Regions from separate parts of the Sedimentibacter sp. MB31-C6 genome, predicted to be linked through region 1. Evidence: a T-box and tRNA genes for the amino acid it is inferred to sense, from the RefSeq annotation. Region 1 holds a T-box; the other regions hold tRNA genes.
What was found. The T-box of region 1 lies ahead of leuS (leucine--tRNA ligase). A T-box ahead of a tRNA ligase gene usually reads a tRNA of that ligase, here a tRNA-Leu.

Region 2: it has a tRNA-Leu gene. The T-box ahead of leuS (leucine--tRNA ligase) is inferred to sense a tRNA for this amino acid. The anticodon was not compared.
Region 3: it has a tRNA-Leu gene. The T-box ahead of leuS (leucine--tRNA ligase) is inferred to sense a tRNA for this amino acid. The anticodon was not compared.
Region 4: it has a tRNA-Leu gene. The T-box ahead of leuS (leucine--tRNA ligase) is inferred to sense a tRNA for this amino acid. The anticodon was not compared.

What each region holds. Positions count from the first base shown of each region.
Region 1 covers NZ_CP142396.1:2,774,328-2,780,572, forward strand. The annotation lists gene U8307_RS13380 (vitamin B12 dependent-methionine synthase activation domain-containing protein) at 1-41, opposite strand, end outside; gene metF (methylenetetrahydrofolate reductase [NAD(P)H]) at 19-921, opposite strand; SAM riboswitch class I at 981-1,080, opposite strand; T-box leader at 1,222-1,422, shown strand; gene leuS (leucine--tRNA ligase) at 1,497-3,908, shown strand; gene U8307_RS13395 (GAF domain-containing protein) at 3,974-4,477, shown strand; gene U8307_RS13400 (DUF4397 domain-containing protein) at 4,541-5,233, shown strand; gene U8307_RS13405 (aspartate/glutamate racemase family protein) at 5,416-6,111, shown strand; gene U8307_RS13410 (DMT family transporter) at 6,222-6,245, shown strand, end outside.
Region 2 covers NZ_CP142396.1:190,643-196,887, reverse strand. The annotation lists gene U8307_RS00975 (penicillin-binding transpeptidase domain-containing protein) at 1-1,130, shown strand, start outside; gene U8307_RS00970 (nucleotide-binding protein) at 1,168-1,881, shown strand; gene U8307_RS00965 (M23 family metallopeptidase) at 2,017-2,649, shown strand; gene U8307_RS00960 (site-2 protease family protein) at 2,663-3,205, shown strand; gene U8307_RS00955 (hypothetical protein) at 3,383-4,135, opposite strand; gene U8307_RS00950 (SH3 domain-containing protein) at 4,293-5,039, shown strand; tRNA gene U8307_RS00945 (tRNA-Leu) at 5,112-5,197, opposite strand; gene U8307_RS00940 (DRTGG domain-containing protein) at 5,483-5,845, shown strand; gene U8307_RS00935 (ATP-binding protein) at 5,827-6,245, shown strand, end outside.
Region 3 covers NZ_CP142396.1:2,567,287-2,573,531, reverse strand. The annotation lists gene U8307_RS12140 (family 10 glycosylhydrolase) at 1-1,167, opposite strand, end outside; tRNA gene U8307_RS12135 (tRNA-Leu) at 1,314-1,397, opposite strand; gene U8307_RS12130 (DNA-processing protein DprA) at 1,443-2,336, opposite strand; gene U8307_RS12125 (biotin/lipoyl-containing protein) at 2,492-2,908, opposite strand; gene U8307_RS12120 (sodium pump decarboxylase subunit gamma) at 2,925-3,203, opposite strand; gene U8307_RS12115 (acyl-CoA carboxylase subunit beta) at 3,216-4,763, opposite strand; gene U8307_RS12110 (hypothetical protein) at 5,107-5,652, shown strand; gene U8307_RS12105 (peptidoglycan-binding protein) at 5,665-6,245, shown strand, end outside.
Region 4 covers NZ_CP142396.1:2,084,922-2,091,166, forward strand. The annotation lists gene U8307_RS09915 (putative glycoside hydrolase) at 1-970, shown strand, start outside; gene U8307_RS09920 (aspartate-semialdehyde dehydrogenase) at 1,255-2,268, shown strand; gene U8307_RS09925 (DNA recombination protein RmuC) at 2,397-3,650, shown strand; tRNA gene U8307_RS09930 (tRNA-Leu) at 3,737-3,823, shown strand; gene recQ (DNA helicase RecQ) at 3,902-5,758, shown strand; gene rsmI (16S rRNA (cytidine(1402)-2'-O)-methyltransferase) at 5,755-6,245, shown strand, end outside.

The sequences.
Region 1 (6,245 bases):
TTTATTTTGATAAGGTTACTATTGATATGATTTACTTTCATTTGTTAGTACACTCCTAATAGCAGAAATACTGCCTAAAATCTTTTTAGCGGTGGAAGGTTTATTCATTGTATAAATATGGATGCCATCAACACCCCAGGATAATAGGTCTATTATCTGACCTATTGCATAGGACATTCCTGCTTCTTTTAAAGCTTCAGGATTGTTTGCATATTTATCTAATATCCTTCTGAATTTTTCAGGAATTGTATTACCTGTAAGATTTACTATAGTGTTAATTTGATTTTTATTAAGTAAGGGCATAATTCCGGTAATTATAGGTAAATCAATGCCCTTCTTATGTGCTTTATCATAAAAATTATAAAATGCTTCATTATCAAAAAACATTTGAGTTACCAAGAAATCAGCACCTGCATCCATTTTTCTTTTTAGAAATTTAATATCAGCATCTAAATCTTTTGCATCTGGATGCTTTTCAGGATAGCATGCAGCTCCAACACACAAATTTGAATTTCTTTTGAAATATTTTATCAGTTCCACTGAATTTTTAAATCCATTGGTTGGAAAATTATCTGATACAGAGTCTTTTGGATAATCTCCCCTTAAAGCCAAAACATTTTGTACATTATTTTCATTTAGGGAAGTTAATATATTATATATTTCATTTTTTGCTGAAGAAATGCAAGTAACATGAGCAATAGATGTTAAATTGTACTTGTTTTGTATATATGAAGAAATTTCAACTGTTTTGTCTTTTGTACTTCCACCTGCTCCATAGGTAACACTCATAAAATCAGGTTCTAACTTATATAGTTCGTCGATTGAATCATATATTGTATTAACCGGATAATTTGCTTTTGGTGGAAATATTTCAAAGGATATCAAAGGTTTTTTTTCAGTAAAGTTATCTACTATTTTCATTTAATCCTCCTAAAATAAAAAATCTCTCCCGACATTGGGAAAGATATTATCCATATGCATTCTCATCTGCCGGTTAAAAACCGCTGGAATTAGCACCGTATACATAGATTGGTTGCCGGACTTCATAGGGCCAGATCCCTCCGTCGCTCTTGATGAATTTATTTAATTTTCAATTAGTATATAACTAATAATATCTATATGTCAAGTAAATATTTTATTTGATATTGTAAAAGGAGGAAAGTTTTACAATTAGCTCTTGCAATTAATTTTTTGTTTTGATATAATTAAACACAAAGTTAATATAATACTGTGATTGGAAGCAGTAGGTTTGTTCACAATTTAAGAGAGCCGTCGGACGGTGTGAGACGGTATTGTAAAAGCTGAACTCGTCCATGAGTATTTGAAGCGAAATAAAGTAGTTTCAAACGGTTATACCGTTATAATATTTAAGTGAGGCTTAATGTCTAATTTGGGTGGTACCGCGGAATCTTCGTCCCAGCAGGGATGAAGATTTTTTGTATTCACTAACACAATTAAATAATAATTAAGAAAATAGATTAATATGGAGGCTAAACATGAAAACATATAATCCGCAAGTTATTGAAAAAAAGTGGCAGGAAATATGGGATAAAAATGAAACTTTTAAAGCGAAAGACAATAAAGAGCAAAAGAAATTTTACGGTCTTGTGGAATTTCCATATCCATCGGGAGTAGGATTGCATGTAGGACACATACGTGCATATACTTCTCTTGAAGTAATATCAAGAAAAAGAAGATTAGAAGGATACAATGTATTGTTTCCTATTGGATGGGATGCCTTTGGGTTACCTACAGAAAATTATGCAATTCAAACTGGAATACATCCTAGAGAAGTAACAGACAGAAATATTAAGGTGTTTACTCAACAATTAAAGACAGCAGGATATTCCTTTGACTGGTCAAGAACTGTAGATACTACAAATCCAGATTATTTCAAATGGACTCAATGGATTTTTGTTCAATTGTTTAAGCATGGATTGGCTTATAAAGATAAAACTTATGTAAATTTCTGCAATAGCTGTAAAGTTGTACTTGCAAATGAAGAATCACAAAATGGAGTTTGTGATAGATGTGGTAGTGATGTTATACAACTAGAGAAAGATGTTTGGTTTTTGAAAATAAGAGAATATGCTGATAAACTTTTGGATGGGTTAAACGAAGTTGACTTTTTGCCAAGAATTAAACTTGAGCAAGAAAATTGGATTGGTAGATCATATGGAGCAGAAGTTGATTTTAAAATTAAGGATATAGATGAATCATTGAGAGTATTTACAACAAGACCTGATACGTTATATGGAGTTACATTTATGGTTATAGCTCCAGAACATCCATTATTAAATAAATATGCTTCAAAAATCACAAATATGGATGAAATACATGAATATCAGGAAGAATCTAAAAAGAAAACTGAATTTGAAAGAGTTCAACTTGCTAAAGATAAAACAGGTGTTGAAATAAAAGGTTTGACAGCAATCAATCCTGTTTCTGGAGAAAAAATTCCAGTGTGGGTTGCTGATTATGTTATGATGGGTTATGGAACAGGAGCTATAATGGCTGTTCCAGGACATGATACAAGAGACTGGGAATTTGCTAAGAAATTTAATATACCTATAGTTGAAGTTATAGCAGGTGGAAATATAGAAGAAGAGGCATTTACTGATGTTGAAGATGGAGTTATGGTCAATTCTGGAGTTTTAAATGGATTGCGAGTAAAGGATGCCATTGATAAAATTATAGAATATCTTAAAGAAAAAAATTTAGGTGAAAGAAAAACGAATTATAAAATGAAAGATTGGGCATTTAATAGACAAAGATATTGGGGAGAACCAATTCCAATTATTCATTGTCATAAATGTGGCATGGTACCAGTTCCAGAAGAACAATTACCAGTGAAATTACCAGATGTTGAAAACTATCAACCTACTGAAACTGGAGAATCACCACTTGCGAATATAGAAGAATGGGTTAATGTTAAATGTCCAGTATGTGGTGAAGATGCAAAAAGAGAAACTGATACAATGCCACAATGGGCAGGATCATCTTGGTATTTCTTAAGATATATGGATACCCAAAATAATGAAGCTATTGCGTCTAAAGATAACTTTGATTATTGGGGACCTATTGATTGGTATAATGGAGGCATGGAGCATGTTACAAGGCATTTAATTTATTCTAGATTCTGGCATAGATTCCTTTATGATATTGGTGTAGTTCCATTTAAAGAACCATATGCAAAAAGAACAGCTCAAGGTTTGATTCTTGGTTCTGATGGAGAGAAAATGTCTAAATCAAGAGGAAATGTTGTAAATCCTAATGAAATTGTAGATGAAATGGGAGCGGACACTCTTAGAACATATACTATGTTTATTGGTGATTATGAAAAGTATGCAATATGGTCTGATAGTAGTGTTAAAGGTTGTAAGAGATTTTTAGATAGGGTTTGGAAACTTCAAGAATTAGTTACTGATGAAACATCATACTCTAAGAAACATGTTACATTAATGCATAAGACTATAAAAAAGGTTAGTGAAGATTTTGAATCTATGAAATTCAACACTGCAATTGCAGCTATGATGAGCTTTGTTAATGAAATTAATAGTGATAATTATATTACAAAAGATGAACTAAAGGACTTTATTATTTTGTTAAATCCAGTAGCCCCTCATATTACAGAAGAAATTTGGGAAAACCAAGGATTTAACGGTATGCTTAATGAAGCCAATTGGCCTAACTGGGACGAAGAAAAGACAGTTGATGACGTAATTGAACTTCCTGTACAAGTAAATGGTAAAGTAAGAGGAAAAATAGTTTTATCTAGAGATGTAGATGTAAATACTGCTAGACAAATAGCAAAAAAAGATGAAAATATAAATAAATATTTAGAAGGAAAAACTATAATTAAAGAAATATATGTACCAGGTAAAATATTTAATATAGTTGTTAAATAATATAACGAATCATTAGGACGTATTTAGGAATTTCGACATAAATTAAACTACTATAAGGAGCAATTGTGAAAAATATAGAGAAGATAAATTTTGATTCAAAAAGTAAATTTTACAATTATTTAAATTTAAAACTAACAGGCTTAATATGTGAAGAGCCAGATTGGCTTGCTAACCTTTCTAATGCATCAGCTTTATTATGGATGATGATGGAGAATATTAATTGGGCAGGATTTTATTTGTATAAAAATGATGAATTAGTTCTTGGGCCCTTTCAAGGTAAACCAGCATGCACACATATTGAAATAGGTAAAGGAGTATGTGGAACTGCAGCTAAAACTAGAGAAATTCAATTGGTTAAAAATATACATGAATTTCCAGGACACATAGCTTGCGACTCTGCTTCTAAATCTGAAATTGTTTTACCAATTGTAAAAAATGATAATTTGATTTGTGTTCTAGATATTGATAGTCCTATAATTAACAGATTTGATGATGAAGACAAATTATATCTAGAAAAATTTGCAGGGATATTGTTAAAATATATAAAATTCCCTCAAAAATTCATTTAATATTAAAGCTGAACATTTGAATCCCCTTTTCATATAATAATCATAACGGAAAGGGGTGTATTTATGTATAATTTTAATTACAATTACGAATATCCAAATTTAAATTATAATATAAAAACCATTAATAATTGTAAATGTACAAAATCTTATTTTAGAATTTTTAATTCAATTTTTGACTCGCCTAATTTAGATGTTTATGTTAATGAAATGATAATGGCATCAAATTTAAAATACGGTGAATTTACAAAACATGTCTTATTTGCACCAGGAAATTATCGTGTTACATTATATCCATCAGGCAGTCAAAATGGTGCAATTTTTGAGGGGGATATAGTCATTGACAGAAATTTGACATATACTGGTGCATTATCTGGTTACATATCTGATTTATCAGAAATAAGTATATATATGATACCAGAAGCTAAAGAGACTGCAGATATGAAACAAATGTCTTCCTTGAGATTAATTAATTTAGGATTAGATTCACCATCGCTTGAATTAGTTGTAGAAGATGGAACAATTTTATTTTCAAATTTAAATTATGGTGATATTTCAAGTAATATCGCAATTCCATCTACAAGATATACATTACATTTAAGAGCTAATAGTAAAAATGAAAATATTTTAACTGCACCTAATGTTGATTTCGCTCCTAAGATGCATTACACTTTATTTGTTATAGGAAACTATGGTGAAAATCCCAAAATGGAATTGATTATTCCTGAAGATGGTGTTAATTATTTGGATATATGTTAGTGAATATCAATAGATATAACGAAGAGAAAAAATGTTAATTAATGTAACCCCATATGGAAAGTAAGGGGTTATTTTTTATAAACTTTAAATATTGAATATTTGAATATATTGATATTGTTAGAGTCTTTTCTATGTGATATAATACGAATAGTTATTTAAGAATATAAAAACAGAGGTGTAAATTGAAAACAATAGGAATTATAGGAGGTATGGGTCCTTTAGCAACAGTTCATTTATATGAGCGAATTGTTTTTAGAACTAAAGCAAGCAAAGATCAAGAACATATACATGTGCTTATAGACAGTAATACAAACATACCTGATAGAACAAAGGCAATTCTTGGACAAGGTTTAGATCCTACAGTAGAACTATTAAAATCAGCAAAAAATTTAGAAAGCATAGGGGCGGATTTTTTAATAATGCCTTGTAATACAGCTCATTATTTTATAGATGAAGTATCTAAAGATATTAGTATTCCATTTATAAATATGTTAGATGAAACAGTTAAATATACGTATAATAAATATGGGAAAGATACTGTTGTTGGAATTTTGGCTACAGATGGAACTATAAAGTCTAAAATATATGAAGATTATTATTCAAAAGTAGGAATAAAGACTGTAATACCACAAAAAAATCAAGATAGAATTATGAAATTTATATATGATGTAATTAAAAGGGGAAATTTTGAATTAGGTACAGACATTTTTTTTGAAGTAGTAAATGAACTTAAAGAATTAGGAGCAAATGCTTTTTTATTAGGGTGTACAGAGTTGTCTTCTGCACAATATTTATTTAAATTTGAAGGTGATTATATTAATCCTATGGAGGTGTTGGCAGAAAAATCAATAATTTTTGCTGGTGGAATTTTAAATTAATTTTATAGGATGTAATCTAAAAAGATTACTAAAAATAATACATATTTTATGACGAATATCATTATATGTTTGTAATAATTATAATTTTGAGAAGTGAAAGAGGAGAAAATATGAGAGCTTTAACATCTAAGCAA
Region 2 (6,245 bases), 430 kb from region 1:
CTTTAGCTGCTTTAGACAAAGGTGTAAATCCTAATACTAAGGTATATTGTGCTGGAACTATGGAAGTTGGAGATAGACATTTTAGTTGTTGGATTTATAATATGTATGGTGGTTCTCATGGATATCAAACTATGTATGAAGCAATTATGAATTCTTGTAATTTTTACTTTTATACAACTGTATTAGGAGAAAATTTAGCTACAAATCAAAAACATACTGTTAAAGTTGATGCAGAGGATATTATTGAAACAGCAAATAAATTTGGTTTAAACAGCAAAACAGGCATTGAAATAGACATACCTCAGGAATATTCCGGTGGAGTACCTAGTATAGAAGGAAAAAAGTTAAATATTAGAATGTACCTAAGAATATTTCTAGAAGCTAATGTAGAAAGATATTTAGAAGATGGATATAAAGTTGATGAAGGTATGAAAAATGAAATAGTTGAAGAAATCGTGAGTTGGATTGATCGTGATGATTTAATGACAAGAGGAGAAGTTTATGATGAACTTAAAGCTTTAAGATTAAATCCAGATAAAACTAATGATAATAACATTCCTTTAGTTGATATAATTAAATATTCATATATAAATCAAGCTGTTTGGAATGCAGGAGATAATTTAAATATAAGTATAGGCCAAGGAAATAACTCATATACTACTTTGCAAATGGCAAATTATGTTGCTATGATTGCAAGTGGTGGTTATAAACATAATGTAAGTGTTATTAAAGATGTTAAAACATATGATGATAAAGAAACAAATTACAAACCTTTAAGAGAATCTGAAAGAATTGAAGTAAATGACTACAGTTATTTTGATGTATTAAAAGAAGGAATGAGGCTTGTATCTTTAGATGATAGTGCAAAGCCCTATGCTAATTTCCCTGTTGGAGTTGGAAGCAAGACTGGTACAGCACAAAAGGAAGGAATTAACCCCGATACTGGTGAGCCTTACGACGAATTTGCATGGTATGTTGCTTTTGCACCTTATGATGATCCACAAATTGCTGTTGCATGCGTGCTTTTTCAAGGTGGTTCGGGAAGGTATCCAACTCCAATTGTTAGAGAGGTCATAGGCGAGTATCTTAAACTAAATAATACAATTCCAAACAATACGGTTTCGCAATAGAGTATTTATATTGTTAAAAAAATAGGGGAGATAAAAAATGGGTAGTGTAATTTTAGTTAGTTCTCAAAAAAATGAAATAGGAAAAACTATTATATCAATTAAAACTGGTGTAGAACTTTCAAAAAGTGGTAAGAAAGTTCTTCTTATGGATTTATCATCTGGGAAAAAGAAAATATCGGAATACTTAAATGTTAATGAAGATATTATATATGATATTAAAGACGTGTTGGATTGCACCTGTTCAGTTGAACAGGCAATAATAGATATTACAGAAAACTTAAGCATACTTCCATATCCTAGAATTTTTGATAAATTAAATAAAGTAAAAAGAGAAAATTTTTCGAAACTGATAATAGCTGCAAAGAATAAATATGATATTATAATTGTTGATATAGATAAAACAATAGAATTATCTTTTGTGGATTTTAACAATATTGATATCATTGTAAGCGTTAATAATAATGACTACTCAAGTGTAAAAGAAATAAATAATGATATAGATATTGCAAACAAATTTTCATTAGATAGTTCAATGGTTGTAATAAATAGATATGATAAGAAAAAATCTAAAAAAGGAATTATGCTTAAAATAAGTGATCTAAAAAAAATGATAGAAAAGGAACTAACGGCTATTATTGAGGAAGATTCAAGATATGTTACATTATCAAATGACTTTTTCTTTAACAAAGAAGAAAATATATTTAATGATGGTATAAAAGAAATAATTAATAAAATAAATTCTATTGTTTGATGATGGGATATTAATTTATGATTAGAAACGAAACTAAAATAAAAAACTTTTGTTGAAAAATATAACAAAAGTTTTTTATTTTGTAATAAAGCTTGTAATATTTTAATAAAATATAGTGAAGGGGTGAGTTTAGGAATGAATAAAATATCTAAAAAAAGAATTAGTATTAAAAGAAAGGAACAATTTAATAAGAAATTAGCATTACAAGTAGTTTTTAGTATAGTACTAGTAACTGCAGTAATAATAACAAAGCAAGTAAATTCAGATACAACAAGACAAATTATTAATACTGCAGATCAAAAACTTAACGAAACAATTGAACCAACGACAGTTAAAAAAAATATTTTAAATTTTGTAACAGATATAAAACAAAGTATTCCATTTTTTTCTAAAGAAAATTCAGAGTTTGTTGCTCCTGTTATTGGCACAATATATCAAGACTATGGTTTGAATAAAAGTGGAGATGAGACTTATTATAATCATGGGATAGATATATTATCAAACACTGAGACTGTGAAATCTATATCATTTGGTACTGTTACTCAAGTTGGAAATAATGAAAAATTATCTAATTATGTAGTTATTGAAGAAGGTAATAAGACGATTATTTATGGTAAATTAAATGAAGCTTTTGTAAAAGAAGGAGATAATATTTCTAAGGGCGATATAATAGGAGCATTGAGCAAAGAAAGCAAGTTACTACATTTTGAAGTTTGGGAACAAGGTGAATCTATTAATCCAGTAAAATTATTTGAATTAACACATTAGGTAGACGAAAATTGTGGCAATATTTATTGCTCTTGCCATTCATGAAATTGCTCATTTATTTTCTGCGATTATCTTAAATATAAAATTCGATAAAGTAAAAATTACAATATTTGGATTTAATATAAATGCTGATTTAGAAAACGTTAGTTTATTTAAAAAAATTATTTTGTTTTTTTCTGGACCGTTTTGTAATATTGTTTTATACATAGTTCTTCGAAATTCATTGTATAAATACTTCGCAGAAATTAATTTTTTTTTGGCTTTTGTAAATCTAGTTCCTATAGTGCCTTTAGATGGAGGAAATATTTGCAAATCTATTTTAGAATATTTTTTGAATTCTAAAGTTGTCTCTAGATATATTATAATGACAAATAGTTTTTTTATTGTATGCTTTTTGATTATTATTTATAGATATAAAATATGGGTTTATTTATTGTTAATTATTATGGGATTAAAAGGTATAATTGAAGAAAACATGATTTTAATGGAAAGAAATATTAAAGTTAGCTATTATAAGAATAAAAGAAAAAAGTACTTTAATGGATATTATAAATAATTGAATTTTAAGATAAGGTAATGATTTACTATTGGGTTAAACAATCTATTTACAATTTATAAAAAAATATTTGAATTATTTTTAATATAATAGTATAATGATATTACATTTGTAAATGTTAATTTATAAATGCCTCTTAAATTTTTTGCCTCAAGCCGCGGAAATCCGCGGCTTGCCCTATTTAATTAGCAATATATTATTTTTAAGCAGGTGTTCTACTTCTATCCATGGTATTTGTATTTCATAAATATCAATAAATTTTGATGAGAGTTTATTAGAGTTAAAATAAATAGATAAATGTGAATTAGAAAAAGTATAACCATCAAAACTTTTAATATTACTAAAGTTAATATCATCTATAAAGTAAATTAAATTTCTATTATCAATCTTTTTATTGTTTATTAGAGCTTCTCTAGCTTTAATAGATAAGAGATCTGAATATCCTAATTTTTCATCAAACATATCATTTAAATATAATTCTTCTCCTGTAGATAAGTTATATGTCTTTGTAATTATTTCTTTATTAGTTATTTGTCCATATCTGTAATCTACCAAGAAAATAATTGATATTATTTCTTTATTAACGCTAGTAATATTGTAATCTATATTCATTATTACTTTGTCTTTATCATCAGTTGGAATAAAATGTTTAGTATCATATTTTATCCTTCTTTTATAATTATTAATAATAAATTTTATATTATTGTTAACCTTGCTGTTTTTTGTATTTGGGTAATAAATAGACATGTTATACTTTTCGCAATTGTCTATAATTACTTTTTTATTTATATTTTCAGTTGGGTTTATTTTACTGAATACTATTTTTTTAGAATGAACATTAGTTAAAGAAAAAAACACTATTACTATACAAAATATAAAAATAAAAATAAAGATTCTTTTATATAAACAGTTATATATTCTTTTAATCATTTTTTCATCCCCCTAATAATATTATATGATTAAGAATGATAAATAATATTAATTCATAAAAATAGATATACGTAATTTAAATTAAGAACAGGATTTATAAAGTGGCATAAAATAGGATAAACAACAATGTTGAATACTATAAAAAGGGAGGTTTGAAATGCCTACAATATATTTAAGTCCTTCGACACAAGAATTTAATCCCTATGTAACAGAGGGAAATGAGGAATACTGGATGAATTTAGTAACTGATGCAATGATACCATACTTACAACAGTACGGGATAGAATACGCAAGAAACACACCAGAAATGACAGCTGGTTCGTCTATACGAGATTCTAATGCAGGAAATTATGATTTTCATGTAGCTATACATTCTAATGCATCAGGGGAGGCACAAGCAGGTCAGAATAGAGGTGTTATTACCTTTTACTATCCAACTAGTGCTGATGGGTTAAGAATGGCTGAAATTCTTCAACAGAATTTTCGAGAAATTTATCCTTTGCCTGATCTTGTATCAATTGTTCCTACAACTAGCCTTGGAGAAGTTTCAAGAACAAGAGCACCTTCTGTTTTAATAGAAGTTGCTTATCATGATAATATAGAAGATGCAAATTGGATAACAAATAATATTGATTCAATTGGAAATGTAATTGCTACTTCAATTGCTGAGTATTTTTATGGGCAACCTGAAGTAGTTCCGCCTGAAGAAGAACAAATTGGATTAGTAACCCTAACTAGTGGCTATTTAAATATTAGAAATGGTCCATCATTAAATGCACCTGTAATAGGTATGGCACCTAATGGTGCTACTGTGACTATAATCGAGCAAGTTGGTGATTGGTATAATATAAACTACAATGGTACAATTGGATATGTATTTTCTCAATATATTACTTTACAATAATTTATAAATTTAAAAATAAGATAAAAAAATTTAGGATTATCTCTAAATTTTTTTATCTTATTTATTATATTTTGGTGCGGTCGGGGGGACTTGAACCCCCACGAATATTCATTCGCTAGCCCCTCAAGCTAGTGCGTCTGCCGTTCCGCCACAACCGCATTTATAGTGCTTTATTATTATAATAGAAGATTTATATTTTGTAAAGATAATTTTTTAAAATTGCATACCTTTTTTCAAATACTCTTGTGAAAAGACGGTATTTATATTATAATTATATTATAATATTTACAAAATGAGATGAATGTATAAAACCACCTCTAAAGGTGAGGATGCAGAATGTTAAAACATAATAAAATTAGAGAAATTTTATTAAATTATAGATATACGTGAAGGATGAAAATTATTAATTAATAATAAAATAATATTAAGTCTTGGGGGACAATATGAAAATCAAAGAAATCATTGAAATTGTTAATGCGAAAGTTTTAACTGAATTTTGTAATGAAGAGAAAGAATTTGAGTATGCTTTTGCCAGTGACTTAATGAGTGATGTATTAGCCTATGCAAATGATGAAACTTTGCTTATTACTGGTTTAAGTAATCCTCAGGTGATTAGAACTGCTGAAATAATGGATATATCTGCCGTGCTTTTTGTACGAGGAAAAGTACCAAATTCAGATATAATTGATTTAGCTGTTGAAAATTCTTTAACTATACTTGCTACTGATAATATTATGTTCGAAACATGCGGGTTATTATATAAAAACGGCATGAAGGGAAATCGGAAATGGCAAACGACTTATTAAAAAGATTTAGTTTTGAGATAACTTCTAATGATTTTATTACTGCAGGCAAAAGTTCAAGTTATATTAAAAGTAATTTAAAATCATTAGGTATTGATTCTAAAGTTATCAGGAAAATTGCAATAGTTTTTTATGAAGCAGAAATCAATCTTGTTATTCATTCTTTAGGGGGAAAAATCTATTGTGACTTATATGAAGATAAAATTATAATAATATCGAAGGATATAGGGCCAGGAATTGACAATGTTGAATTAGCAATGACTGAAGGTTATTCAACAGCAACTGATAAGGTAAGAGAGCTAGGCTTTGGAGCTGGAATGGGACTACCTAATATGAAAAAATACTCTGATATATTTAAAATAATATCGGATAAAAATGGCACTTTAATAGAATTGACGATATT
Region 3 (6,245 bases), 210 kb from region 1:
ATCTTGATTTTCCATAAACGAATTGTATCTAAACATACAATACCCATCAACATAGTCACTTGCTCTATTATATTCAACCTGTTTTTTAATTTCTTCTCCCTTATACCATACACTATTCGAATCTGTTCCAACACATCTATAAGCAGCTTGTCCTATATAAAGCTTTACATTTGTATCTTTTACTACATCGCTCCACCAAGATGTTAATATATCATAATCAGCAATTCTATATCCAATATTCCAGTAGATTTGCGGCATTATGTAATCAATATATCTTTCCTTAACCCATAGTCTAGAATCAGCAAAATTATTTGTAAAAGTTTCATAGCCATCAGTGATACTTCCATTTTTGGATGTTTTCTGATTTGCCCATATTCCACCTGGACTTACACCAAACTTTAAATTTGAATCTTTATTATGTACTACATTGTTTACTTCCTCTATTAAAATATTAATATTATTTCTTCTCCAATCATTTATATCGGAAAAGTCTCGTCCATATTTCTTATATGTTTTATAATCATCAAAATCCTTACCTGGGTAAAAATAATCATCAAAATGTATTCCGTCCACATTATAATTGTCCAATATTTCTTCAATTCCATCTATTATTAATTCACGCGCTTTTGGTTCCCCCGGATTAAAGTATAACTTTCCATCTTTATACCTTACAACTATTTCTGGATATATAACAGCTGGATTACTATTAGATAAATTATCATTATGTGAAACATGCGCTGTAATTCTAAATGGATTTATCCAAGCATGTAACTCTATATTTCTACTATGTGCTTCATCAATAAAAAATTGAAGTACATCAAAATTATTTTCCGGTGCTTGTCCTTGATTTCCTGTTAAAAACCTCGACCAAGGAAATATTTCAGAAGGATATAAAGAATCCGCACTTGGCCTAACTTGTAAAAATACTGTATTAAATCCCATATCCTCAATATTATTTAACATTTCAACTGCTTCTCTTTTTAATCTATCTTCATCTGTCGTTGCAACGCTAGGATAATCCAACCCCCAAACACTGGAAATCCAAATTCCTCGCATTTCACTTTCATTGATTTCTTCTGCATTTGTACTATATAACGGGTTGTTACCGCTAACTACCATAATCATTATAACAATAAGCAAAACACCAATAAACTTTGTCCTCTTCATATTTTTCTCCCATATGTATATTGTCAACATAAAATATAATTCTTTTATGTTACTCAGACTATTATAATTGTAATTTGATATTAGATAAAGAGGTAAATATTAGATAAAAAAATAAGGATTGCTAATTGCAACCCTTATTTTTTTATTGGTGCGGATGAAGGGACTCGAACCCCCACGCCGAAGGCGCTAGATCCTAAGTCTAGTGCGTCTGCCAATTCCGCCACATCCGCAAGTCAAACTGTTAATGTTCAACAGCAAGATTGATTATACTACCACTATAATGCTTTGTCAAGCACTTTTTCAAAAGATTTATTTTTAAAATTTACCAATTTCTCAAAATTATCAATAATTACTATTTCATTTTCTATTAAGTTTTTTTCTACATCATATATAGCTGGAATATTAGTTGTGTAAGCAACAGGTTTATCATAATTAATAGCAAATTTAACAGTATGGCTAGTTCCTCCACCTTTACCACCTTCTATAACTATAACACCGTCTGACAAGGCTGCTATTATTCTATTTCTATCTATAAAAGTATGCTTTTCTGGTTTTGCATTTGGTGGAAGTTCTGATATCACAGCACCGCCATTTATTAATATCATATTATACATTAAATTATTTCCCTTTGGAATTGTTCGATGCCCTGATGGAATAACTGCAATTGTTGCTCCCTTTGCTGCCAAACATCCTTTATGAGCAGCTTCATCACAACCTGAGGCAAAACCACTAACCACGCAACAATGTTCTTCAGCTAAACGCTCTGCAAATATTGAACTTATTTCATAACCTTTTTCTGATGGTTTTCTTGTTCCTACAATTGCAATACTATTTGAATGTTTCAATAATTTTTCATTACCATCTACATATAAAATTATAGGTTTGTCTTCTATGATACGTAGCTTGTCCGGATATTCTTCATCAAATATACTAATTATTTTAATTTTATGTTTCCTACACAAGTTAATAATCACTTCAGCTTCTTCTTCAATCTTTTCTAAATCCATCTTAGTATTTTTAACACCTAATTTTTCAATATATTTTATTATTTCAAAAAAATTATTTAATTCAATATCTTTAATATCAATATAATTTAATATCTTACTTAATGTTTTTCTTCCCATTCCTTTAACAAGCTGCAATTTGATTATATCTTCGTTACTTATCATTTTTTGACTCCTCTATATCATAACTATTCTAGTGCATAATCCTAGAAAATAATAAAGCAATTTATTTTATTATATAATTATTTAAGCATTATAACACATTTTACAAATAAAAAAAACTCTTCTTTTAACAAGAAGAGTTAAGAAAATTTAACTTATTATCCTATTACTACAAGTGGATCTCCTGTACTTACAGCTGCACCCTTACTTGTATGTATTTTAGTAATTGTTCCATCTGTCGGAGCAACAATTTCATTTTCCATTTTCATAGCTTCTAATATTAATATAATATCTCCAGCTTTAACCGATTGACCTTCAGTAACTTTAATATCAAATATTGTTCCAGGCATTGGTGCTTCCATAACTTCACCTGATACTGGTCCTGCTGAAGCTGCAGGTGCTGGTGCTGCTGGTGCTGCTGTTGGTGCTGGTGCTGCTGTTGGTGCAGGTGCTGCTGCTGGTGCAGGTGCTGCTGCTGGTGCAGGTGTATAAGTAAATGCACCTTGATTAGCTCCAACTTCTTCAACTTCAACTGCATATGATTTTCCGTTTACTGTTACATTAAATTTTTTCATTATTATCCTCCAATTTTTATCTCATTAATTTCATTCTGCCTGTATGTGCCCATATAGAGTCCAAACAAGGCGTTCTTTTAATATTCCTAACAACAAAATTACTTGTACTAGTTCCTAGCATACATGCTATTGCTGCAGTAATTGCCGCAACTGTTTCTTCTTCATCCATTGATGCTAACACAGCAGCAATTACTGCTGTTACTTCATCTTCATCTTCAATTTGCAATGAAGAATTATTTTCTACTAATTCACTTGTACTTTTATTTTTTCTAAACAAATTACTGAATAAACCCATTTTTCCACTCCTTTATAGAGGAATATTACCATGTTTTTTCTCTGGCCTTAATTCTCTTTTTCCTGATAACATATCGAAGGCACTTATTATTCTTTTTCTAGTTTCTGCAGGTTCTATAACACTATCTACATACCCTCTAGATGATGCTATATAAGGATTTGCAACTGTATTTCTATATTCATCTATTTTTTCTTTACGTTTAGCATTTTGGTCATCTGCTGCTTCTATTTCTTTTTTAAATATAATATTAGCTGCTCCATCAGGACCCATTACAGCAATTTCAGCTGTAGGCCATGCTAAAACCATATCTGCTCCTAATTCTTTATTACACATAGCTATATATGAACCACCATAAGCTTTTCTTGTAATTACTGTAACCTTAGGTACTGTTGCTTCTGAATAAGCATATAACATTTTAGCACCATGTCTAATGATTCCACCATATTCTTGATGTGTTCCTGGTAAAAATCCTGGTACATCCATTAATGTTAACAAAGGAATATTAAATGCGTCACAAGTTCTTATAAATCTAGCCGATTTATCTGAAGCATTAATATCAAGACAACCTGCCAACACCTTAGGCTGACTAGCTATAACGCCTATACTTTTTCCATTTAATCTCATGAAACCAGTAACTATATTTTTAGCATATAAAGGCTGATACTCTAAAAATTCTTTGTTATCAGATAATGAATAAATTATATCCTTCATATCATATGCTTTATTTGGATTAGCTGGTACAATATCATTTAAAGCTTCATCAATTCTATTCAAATCATCTTGATTTGATATTTCAGGAGCAGTTTCTAAATTATTTTGAGGTAAGAAGCTAATTAATTTTCTTACATGATTAAGACATTCTTCCTCTGAATCATTTACGAAATGAGCAACACCACTTACACTATTATGAGTCATTGCACCGCCAAGTTTTTCAGCAGATACCTTTTCCCCTGTAACTGTTTCAATAACGTTTGGACCTGTTATAAACATTTTACTAGTGTTTTTAACCATATAAATAAAATCAGTTATAGCTGGTGAATATACTGCACCTCCAGCACAAGGTCCTAATATTATTGATATTTGTGGAATGACTCCAGATGCAATCGTATTATTATAAAATATTTTACCATAACCAGATAATGCATCAACACCTTCTTGAATTCTAGCTCCACCAGAATCATTAATTCCAATAAGCGGCACTCCAGTCTTTAATGCCATTTGCTGTACTTTAACAATTTTAGCAGCATGCATTTCTCCTAAGGATCCACCTATTACAGTAAAATCCTGGGCATATATGTAAATTAATCTTCCGTCAATAGTGCCATAACCTGTAACAACACCTTCCCCAGGAATTTTTTTCTTCTCCATGCCAAAGTTAACACATCTATGTTCCACAAATGCGTCAATCTCTACAAAGCTTCCTTCATCTAAAAGCTTTAATACTCTTTCTCTTGCAGTAAGCTTTCCGTTATTATGTTGTTTATCTATTGCCTTTTGCCCGCCGCCTAGTTTTACCTTTTCACTTAATTCCTTAAGCTCAATGAGTCTGTCATTTGGCAATTTTGTTACCTCCTATTTAAAATTTCACTTTTTCATATTTTTGATGATATATATAAAATAATCAATTTCGTCGGTAAAGTCAACACTTTTTATTAAATTGCAAGACATTAATATTCTTTTGCAGAATTATTTTATCCTAAAATTTAAAAACACCTTTAATTATTAGTTTTGAATTAATTAGTAAATCAAGGCAATTTCAATACTGCAAGATATCTTTTTCTTCTGTCTTGCATTTTCTGTTTTTTTAGACACAATAACAATTATCAAGTAAGCAAAATCTTTCTATTTGCATATATTGAATATTATATGTATCTATTTTAATTGAAAGGTGTGAATACTTATAATGATAAATAATAATTATATGCCTTATCTAACTAAGAATATTTTTGTAAAAGCTATGGAAATCCCAGAAGCACCTCCTGAAACAACAATCGAAGAAACTCCACCGGATGAAATTCCTACCCCAGAGGATCTAATAATAGATACTGGTGAAACAGGATACATATCAGTTGGTGTTTTTACAGCATTAGGAGCTTTACCTGTAGCCAATGCAGTTGTAATAGTTTATGTCAACGATGATGAAGGTGAAGAAATAGTAATAACAAACCTAGTATCAGACGAAAGTGGTCGAATTCCCAAAATAGAATTGCCTGTTTATTATTCAAGGGTAAATCCTTTTGAAAGTTCTAGATATTATTTTACAACTTACAATATGAGAATTCAAGCCGAAAACTACTATATAGTAAATATATTAGAAGTTCGAATATTTCCAGGTATTACAACTAGCTATAAAATTGATTTAATCCCTGTTATCCCCGGAGAAACAGGGGTAAGACCTGACCAAACATTTATAATACCACCAAGTCCAATTGACATTTCTAACGATTAAGGAGGTTAAGAGATGAGTATACAAATTCCTGGTCTTACTACTGTTGTAATACCAAACTCAATTACCGTACATTTAGGTGCACCAGATGAAAATGCAGAAAATGTAACTGTTAGTTTTATTGATTATATAAAAAACGTCGCATCCAGCGAATTATATCCTACTTGGCCAGAAGTAGCCCTAAGGGCAAATATTCATGCAATTATATCAATAGCATTAAATAGAATATTCACTGAATGGTATAAAGCCAGAGGATATAATTTTGATATAACAAATTCAACTCAATATGATCAATACTTTGTTAAAAACCGAGGTATATTTGATCGTATAGATAATATTGTTAATAACATTTTTGATGAATATATTGTTAGAAGCGGTTCATTGTCGCCACTGTATGCTCAATTCTGTGATGGTCGTATATCACAGTGTAATGGTATGTATCAATGGGGAACTGTAGAATTGGCAAGTCAAGGATATACGCCTATTGATATAATAAAGTATTACTATGGAGATGATGTTACGTTAGTTACAGATACAACAGTAGGTGACCCGATAGAAACATTCCCAGGAACTCCATTACAATATGGAGATTCCGG
Region 4 (6,245 bases), 690 kb from region 1:
TATAGCTAAGGAAGCTGCACTTTTAGGATTTGACGAAATTCAATTTGATTATGTTCGTTTTCCTGATGGAGCTAAACATTACAATCCTATAACAGAGTTTCCAGGAAGAGACGGAAGAGATAAAGATGAAGCAGTGGCTGACTTTTTAGAATATGCTTATAAAGAACTCGAACCATATAATGTTTTTTTAGGAGCAGATGTTTTCGGATTGATAACAAGAACATGGGATGATTACCCAGAAGATATAGGACAAACATGGATTTTAATGGGAGAGCATGTTGATAATATGGCTCCTATGGTATATCCTAGCCATTATTCAACTGGATGGTATAATTTAGAGAATCCTAATGCAGAACCTTATTTAGTTGTTAAAGGAGCTATGGAAGAAGCGTTAGAGAAAAATTCGTCTATGGAAAAACCACCAATTATAAGACCTTGGATACAGGATTTTGATTGGGCTGGAATAGAATATGGACCTAAAAAAATTAGAGATCAAATAATTGCAGCAAAAGAATTAGGTATAAATGAGTATATGATTTGGAATCCAGCTAACTCATATGATCCTTATTCATATATACTAAGTGATATAGAGAAAAAGTCAAATTATCCTGTTGATAAAGGAGAACTTGATTATAAAGAAAAATCACCTTCTGATGCAGCAGATAAATATTTATCAGGAATGATGACTGAAAGATACAGTTATATGTATTTAATGACTCCTGTTGGAGACAGGGATAAGGAATTTGAGAAATTTGTTGAGATAGAACAATCTAAAGGAAATAATCTATTAAATTACAAGGTATACAGTTATCAAATTGATGAAAATGATGAAAATAAAGCAACTGTAGATTTGTATTATAAACTTGAAACTACAAAAAATGGAACATCAGAAATTATAGAAAAAGATAATGTTAAATGGGTGGCTATAAAAGAAAATAATATTTGGAAGATACAAGCTAATTTTAATTAATCGTAATTTCTTGTAGGGACGCAATTGTATGCGTCCCGTTTTTTATTATATAGGAAAGTTCTCCTTTCCTATAATAAAAAACGAGGATTGCAAAGGACGGAACGTCCTTGCGAAGCAACTCTTTTTATATACACGCAAACTATAGTGTATGTAAAACTAATACAATCGTAGGCAATTAATAAACAAAAAACTTGACATTGAAAAATATGTTGTTATAATATTTATTATGCCAATTCGATATTATAATAATTAATATACAAAACAGAGATTCAAAAGGAGTTATTATGAAAAAATATAATGTAGCAATTTTAGGAGCCACTGGTGCAGTAGGAAAAGAAATGTTGAAAGTTTTAGAAGAAAGGAATTTTCCGTTAAATGAGTTAAAGCTTTTAGCTAGTAAGAGAAGTGCAGGTGAAAAAATAGAATTTAAAGGTAATAAATATGTTATTGAAGAAGCCACTGAGAAATCATTTGAAAATATTCATGTAGTATTGTGTGCTGCGGAAAATTATATAAGTGAAGCATTATCACCAGCTGCTGTTAAAGCAGGAGCTGTAGTAGTTGATAATAGTAGCGCATTTAGATTAAACGAAAATGTACCTCTAGTAGTACCTGAGGTAAATTATGAAGATGTTAAAAAACATAATGGTATTATAGCGAATCCAAATTGTTCAACTATTATAGCATTAACAGCGTTAAGCGAATTAAATAAGTATTCTAAAATCAAAAAAATGGTTGTATCAACTTATCAAGCAGTTTCTGGTGCAGGAGTTAATGGAATAAAAGAGTTGGAACAGCAAATACAAGATGCAAATCAAGACAAGCCTGTTGAAATAAAAACATTCCAATATCAAATTGCATATAATGTTATTCCTCAAATAGGGAACTTTGATGATATGGGGTATTCTGAAGAAGAAATGAAGTTACAAAATGAAGGTAGAAAAATATTCCACAATCCTGATTTAAAAGTAAATTGTACATGTGTTAGAGTTCCAGTGTACAGAAGTCACTCAGAATCTATTACAATAGAGACAGAAAAGGAAATAACACCGGATAAGGCAAAGGAACTATTATCAAAGGCTCAAGGCGTTAAGTTGGTAGATGACTTAGTAAATAAAAAATATCCAATGCCATTAGATACTACTGACCAAGATTTAATATATGTAGGAAGAATAAGAAAAGATATAAGTAGTGAAAATTCTCTGGTATTGTGGTGTTGTGGCGACCAAGTAAGAAAAGGAGCAGCAACAAATGCTGTTCAAATAGCAGAAGTTCTAGTAAAAGAAAATTTACTGTAGGGAACGCATTGCATGCGTCCCGCGGTATGCATAAAATGCATACTCTACAGTGGGGGATGTCAATAAAAAACATTGGACAAACATATATATATGGTATAAAGTATTATTAATGGAGTGGAGGTATTTTCATGGAATTAATAATTATTATTTTGCTTTTATTTTCTATATTAATTAATATTGTAGTATTAATTAAGTCATTACAAAATAAAAATTCAGGAGAAACAATATCTGAATTAAAGGTATATTTAAATCAAAGCAATTCAAATATAACTGAATCTGTTACAAGAAAAATATCCGAATCAGAGCAGAAACAATTAAGAGAACTTTTGACAAATAAAATGGAGACAGTTGAAAAATTAGAGCAAAATACAAGAATAATGACTGAAGCTTTCAGTAATTTTCGGGATAATACTTCTAAAAGTATCAATGATTCAAATAATAAACTCACTGAAAGTTTAAATAATAACTTTTCTACTTTAAATGAAAAAATCAGTACAAGTCTTGATAAAATTAATATTAGAGTAGAAGAAAGGCTTAATGAAGGATTTGAAAAAACAAAGAAAACTTTCGGAAATATATTAGAAAGACTATCAAAAATAGATGAGGCACAAAAGAAAATAGATAGTTTGTCAACAAATATTGTATCTTTACAAGATATATTAACAGATAAAAAAAGTAGAGGTACTTTTGGTGAAGTACAATTAAAACATATTTTATCATCTATATTTGGTGAAAAAAGTAGTAAAATTTATGAACTGCAAAAAAAATTACCTAATGATACTATAGTTGATGCGGCTCTTTATATACCCGAACCAGTAGGTACACTTTGTATTGATTCTAAATTTCCATTAGAAAATTATCAAAGAATGATTGATAAGAGCATTTCAGAAATAGAAAGAAAACAATTTATAAAAGATTTTAAAAATAATGTTAAAAAGCATATTAACGATATAGCTACTAAGTACATAATAGAAGATGTTACTTCAGAACAAGCAATTTTATTTATTCCTGCAGAAGCGATATTTGCAGAAATAAATGCCTATCATCAGGATTTAATAGATTATGCAGGAACTAAAAAGGTATGGATAGCTTCGCCTACAACTTTAATGTCTGTTTTATCTACCGTACAAGTAGTTTTAAGGAATATGGAAAGAGAAAAATATGCAAGTATTATACATGAGGAACTTAATAAGCTGGGTAAAGAATTTAAGAGGTATAAAACTAGGTGGGATTCTTTGGCAAGGGATATTAAAAGAGTTTCTGATGATGTAGATACAATAAATATTACGTCAAATAAAATTGAGAAAAAGTTTGATATGATATCAAAAGTTGAAATTGAAGATTATCAAGACGAAATTGAAGTGGGAGCTATAATTGAATAAAAATTACCAGTAGGTTATCTAATAAAAACAGAAAAAAAGTCTTGCTTTTTACTTAATATTATGCTACTATCTTAAAGTAGCATTTTGCCGCAGTGATGGAATTGGCAGACGTGACGGACTCAAAATCCGTTGGTGGCAACACCGTGGGGGTTCAAGTCCCTTCTGCGGCACCATATTGATAGCCTATAAAATTGTACATAACAATTTTATAGGCTTTTTTTAACAGTAAGAAAAATTTAGATGGGGGAACTATGTTAGAAAAAGCATTAGAACTGCTAAAAAAATATTACGGATATGAAACTTTCAAAGAAGGACAAAAAGAAATAATAGAAAATATACTATTGCATAAAGATGTTTTGGCAATAATGCCAACTGGCGGTGGAAAGTCTCTTTGTTATCAAATTCCAGCATTGATGATGGAAGGAACAGTTATAGTTATTTCGCCTCTCATTTCACTAATGAAAGACCAAGTTGATACTTTACAACAATTAGGAATATCAGCAGCATATATTAATAGTACTTTATCAATAAATGAATTAAAATGTATTATGTCAGAAACAAAAGATAATAAATATAAACTTTTATACGTAGCCCCTGAAAGATTGGAATCTGAAAATTTCTTAGAACTTATAAAAAATATAAAAGTATCAATGATAGCAGTTGATGAAGCTCATTGCGTATCACAATGGGGACATGACTTTAGACCAAGTTATTTAAAAATTAAAAGTCTAAAAGGCATATCAGAAGAAAAACCAATAGTAGCTACTTTTACTGCAACTGCCACTAAGTCTGTAAAAGAAGACATAATTAATCTTATAGGACTAGACAATTATTTTGAAATTATAACAGGTTTTGATAGAGAAAATTTAAAGTTTGAAGTAATTAAAATTAACAAAAAATATCCATATATATCAAAATATGTTGAAGAATATAGAGGCAAATCGGGAATTATTTATTGTCTTACTAGAAAACTTACAGATGAAGTTTATGAAAGACTTATAAAATCTGGATATAAGACCGTAAAATATCACGCAGGTTTAAGTGATGCAGTTAGAAGTAAGAATCAAGAGGATTTTTTATACGACAATGCAGATATTATCGTTGCAACAAATGCTTTTGGTATGGGAATTGACAAGTCGGATATTAGATATGTAATTCATTACAATATGCCTAAGAATATAGAGAGTTATTATCAAGAGGCAGGTAGAGCTGGTAGAGATGGAGAACCTTCTGATTGTATACTTTTGTATAGTCCTTCGGATATTGTTATGAACAACTTTCTTATTGAAAATAGCAGTGACAGTTTGAATAAGTCAAATGATTACGCTAAACTTAGAGAAATGGTTAATTATTGTAACACTGATAAATGTTTAAGAAAGCATATAATCAATTATTTTGATAACAATTATAATAAAGAAAACTGTAATAATTGTAGTAATTGTTTAAGTGAAATTCAAAGTGAGAATATTACAATTGAATCTCAGAAAATACTATCTTGTATCTATAGAATGGGTGAAAGATTTGGAATGAATGTAGTTATAGATGTACTTAAAGGTAGCAATAATCAAAGAATAAGATCTTTTAATTTTAATAAAATAAGTACATATGGAATAATGAAGGATTTTAATAGAGAAGGACTTAAAGAAATAATTTCTTATTTAATTGCTGATGGATTTATAAATATTACAGGAGATAAATATCCTGTTTTAAATATATCAAAATTAGGAAATGCTGTATTAAGGGGAAAGCAAGAAGTATTTATTAAAAAAGTAATTAACAAAAAAGATGTAATAGATAGTAAATCAATTATATATGAAAAAAAATTGTTTGAGATGTTGAGAAGAAAGAGAAAAGAAATTTCGGAAAACTTAAAAGTACCTCCTTTTGTAGTATTTTCAGATGCTACATTGAAAGAAATGAGCTCAAAATATCCTTTAAACAAAGAAGAGATACTAAATATATCAGGAGTTGGAGAAATTAAGGCTGAAAGGTATGGAGATAAATTTATAGAAATTATAAAAGATTACATAGAAAAGAATACCGGGTGCACCGGGGACAGTCCCCAATGCACCCCTAACGCGCTTAACAAAGACTGGAGAGAAAGATGAGTAAATTATATGTAGTTCCAACACCTATTGGAAATTTAAAAGATATGACTGAAAGAGGGATTGAAACCTTAAAAGAATGTGATTTAATATTAGCTGAAGATACGAGACATACTCAAAAACTCTTAAACTATTTTGACATAAAAACAAAGCTTATATCTTATCATAAATTTAATGAAAAAAGCCGGAGTCAAGAAATAATTGACGAAATTTTATATGAAGAAAAAAATATTGCTTTAGTTACAGATGCAGGCACTCCATGTATATCTGACCCTGGATATGAATTAGTTAAAATAGCTAGGGAAAATAATATAGAAGTAATAGGTTTAGCTGGAGCATCAGCAGCAATAATTGCACTTTCTATAGCAGGTTTAGATACTAGTCAATTTGTATTTTATGGGTTTTTGCCTAGGAAGAAAAGTGAACTTATTGAATCGTTAAAAGATATTCGTCATAATCATATTAAAACATTCGTTGTATATGAATCTCC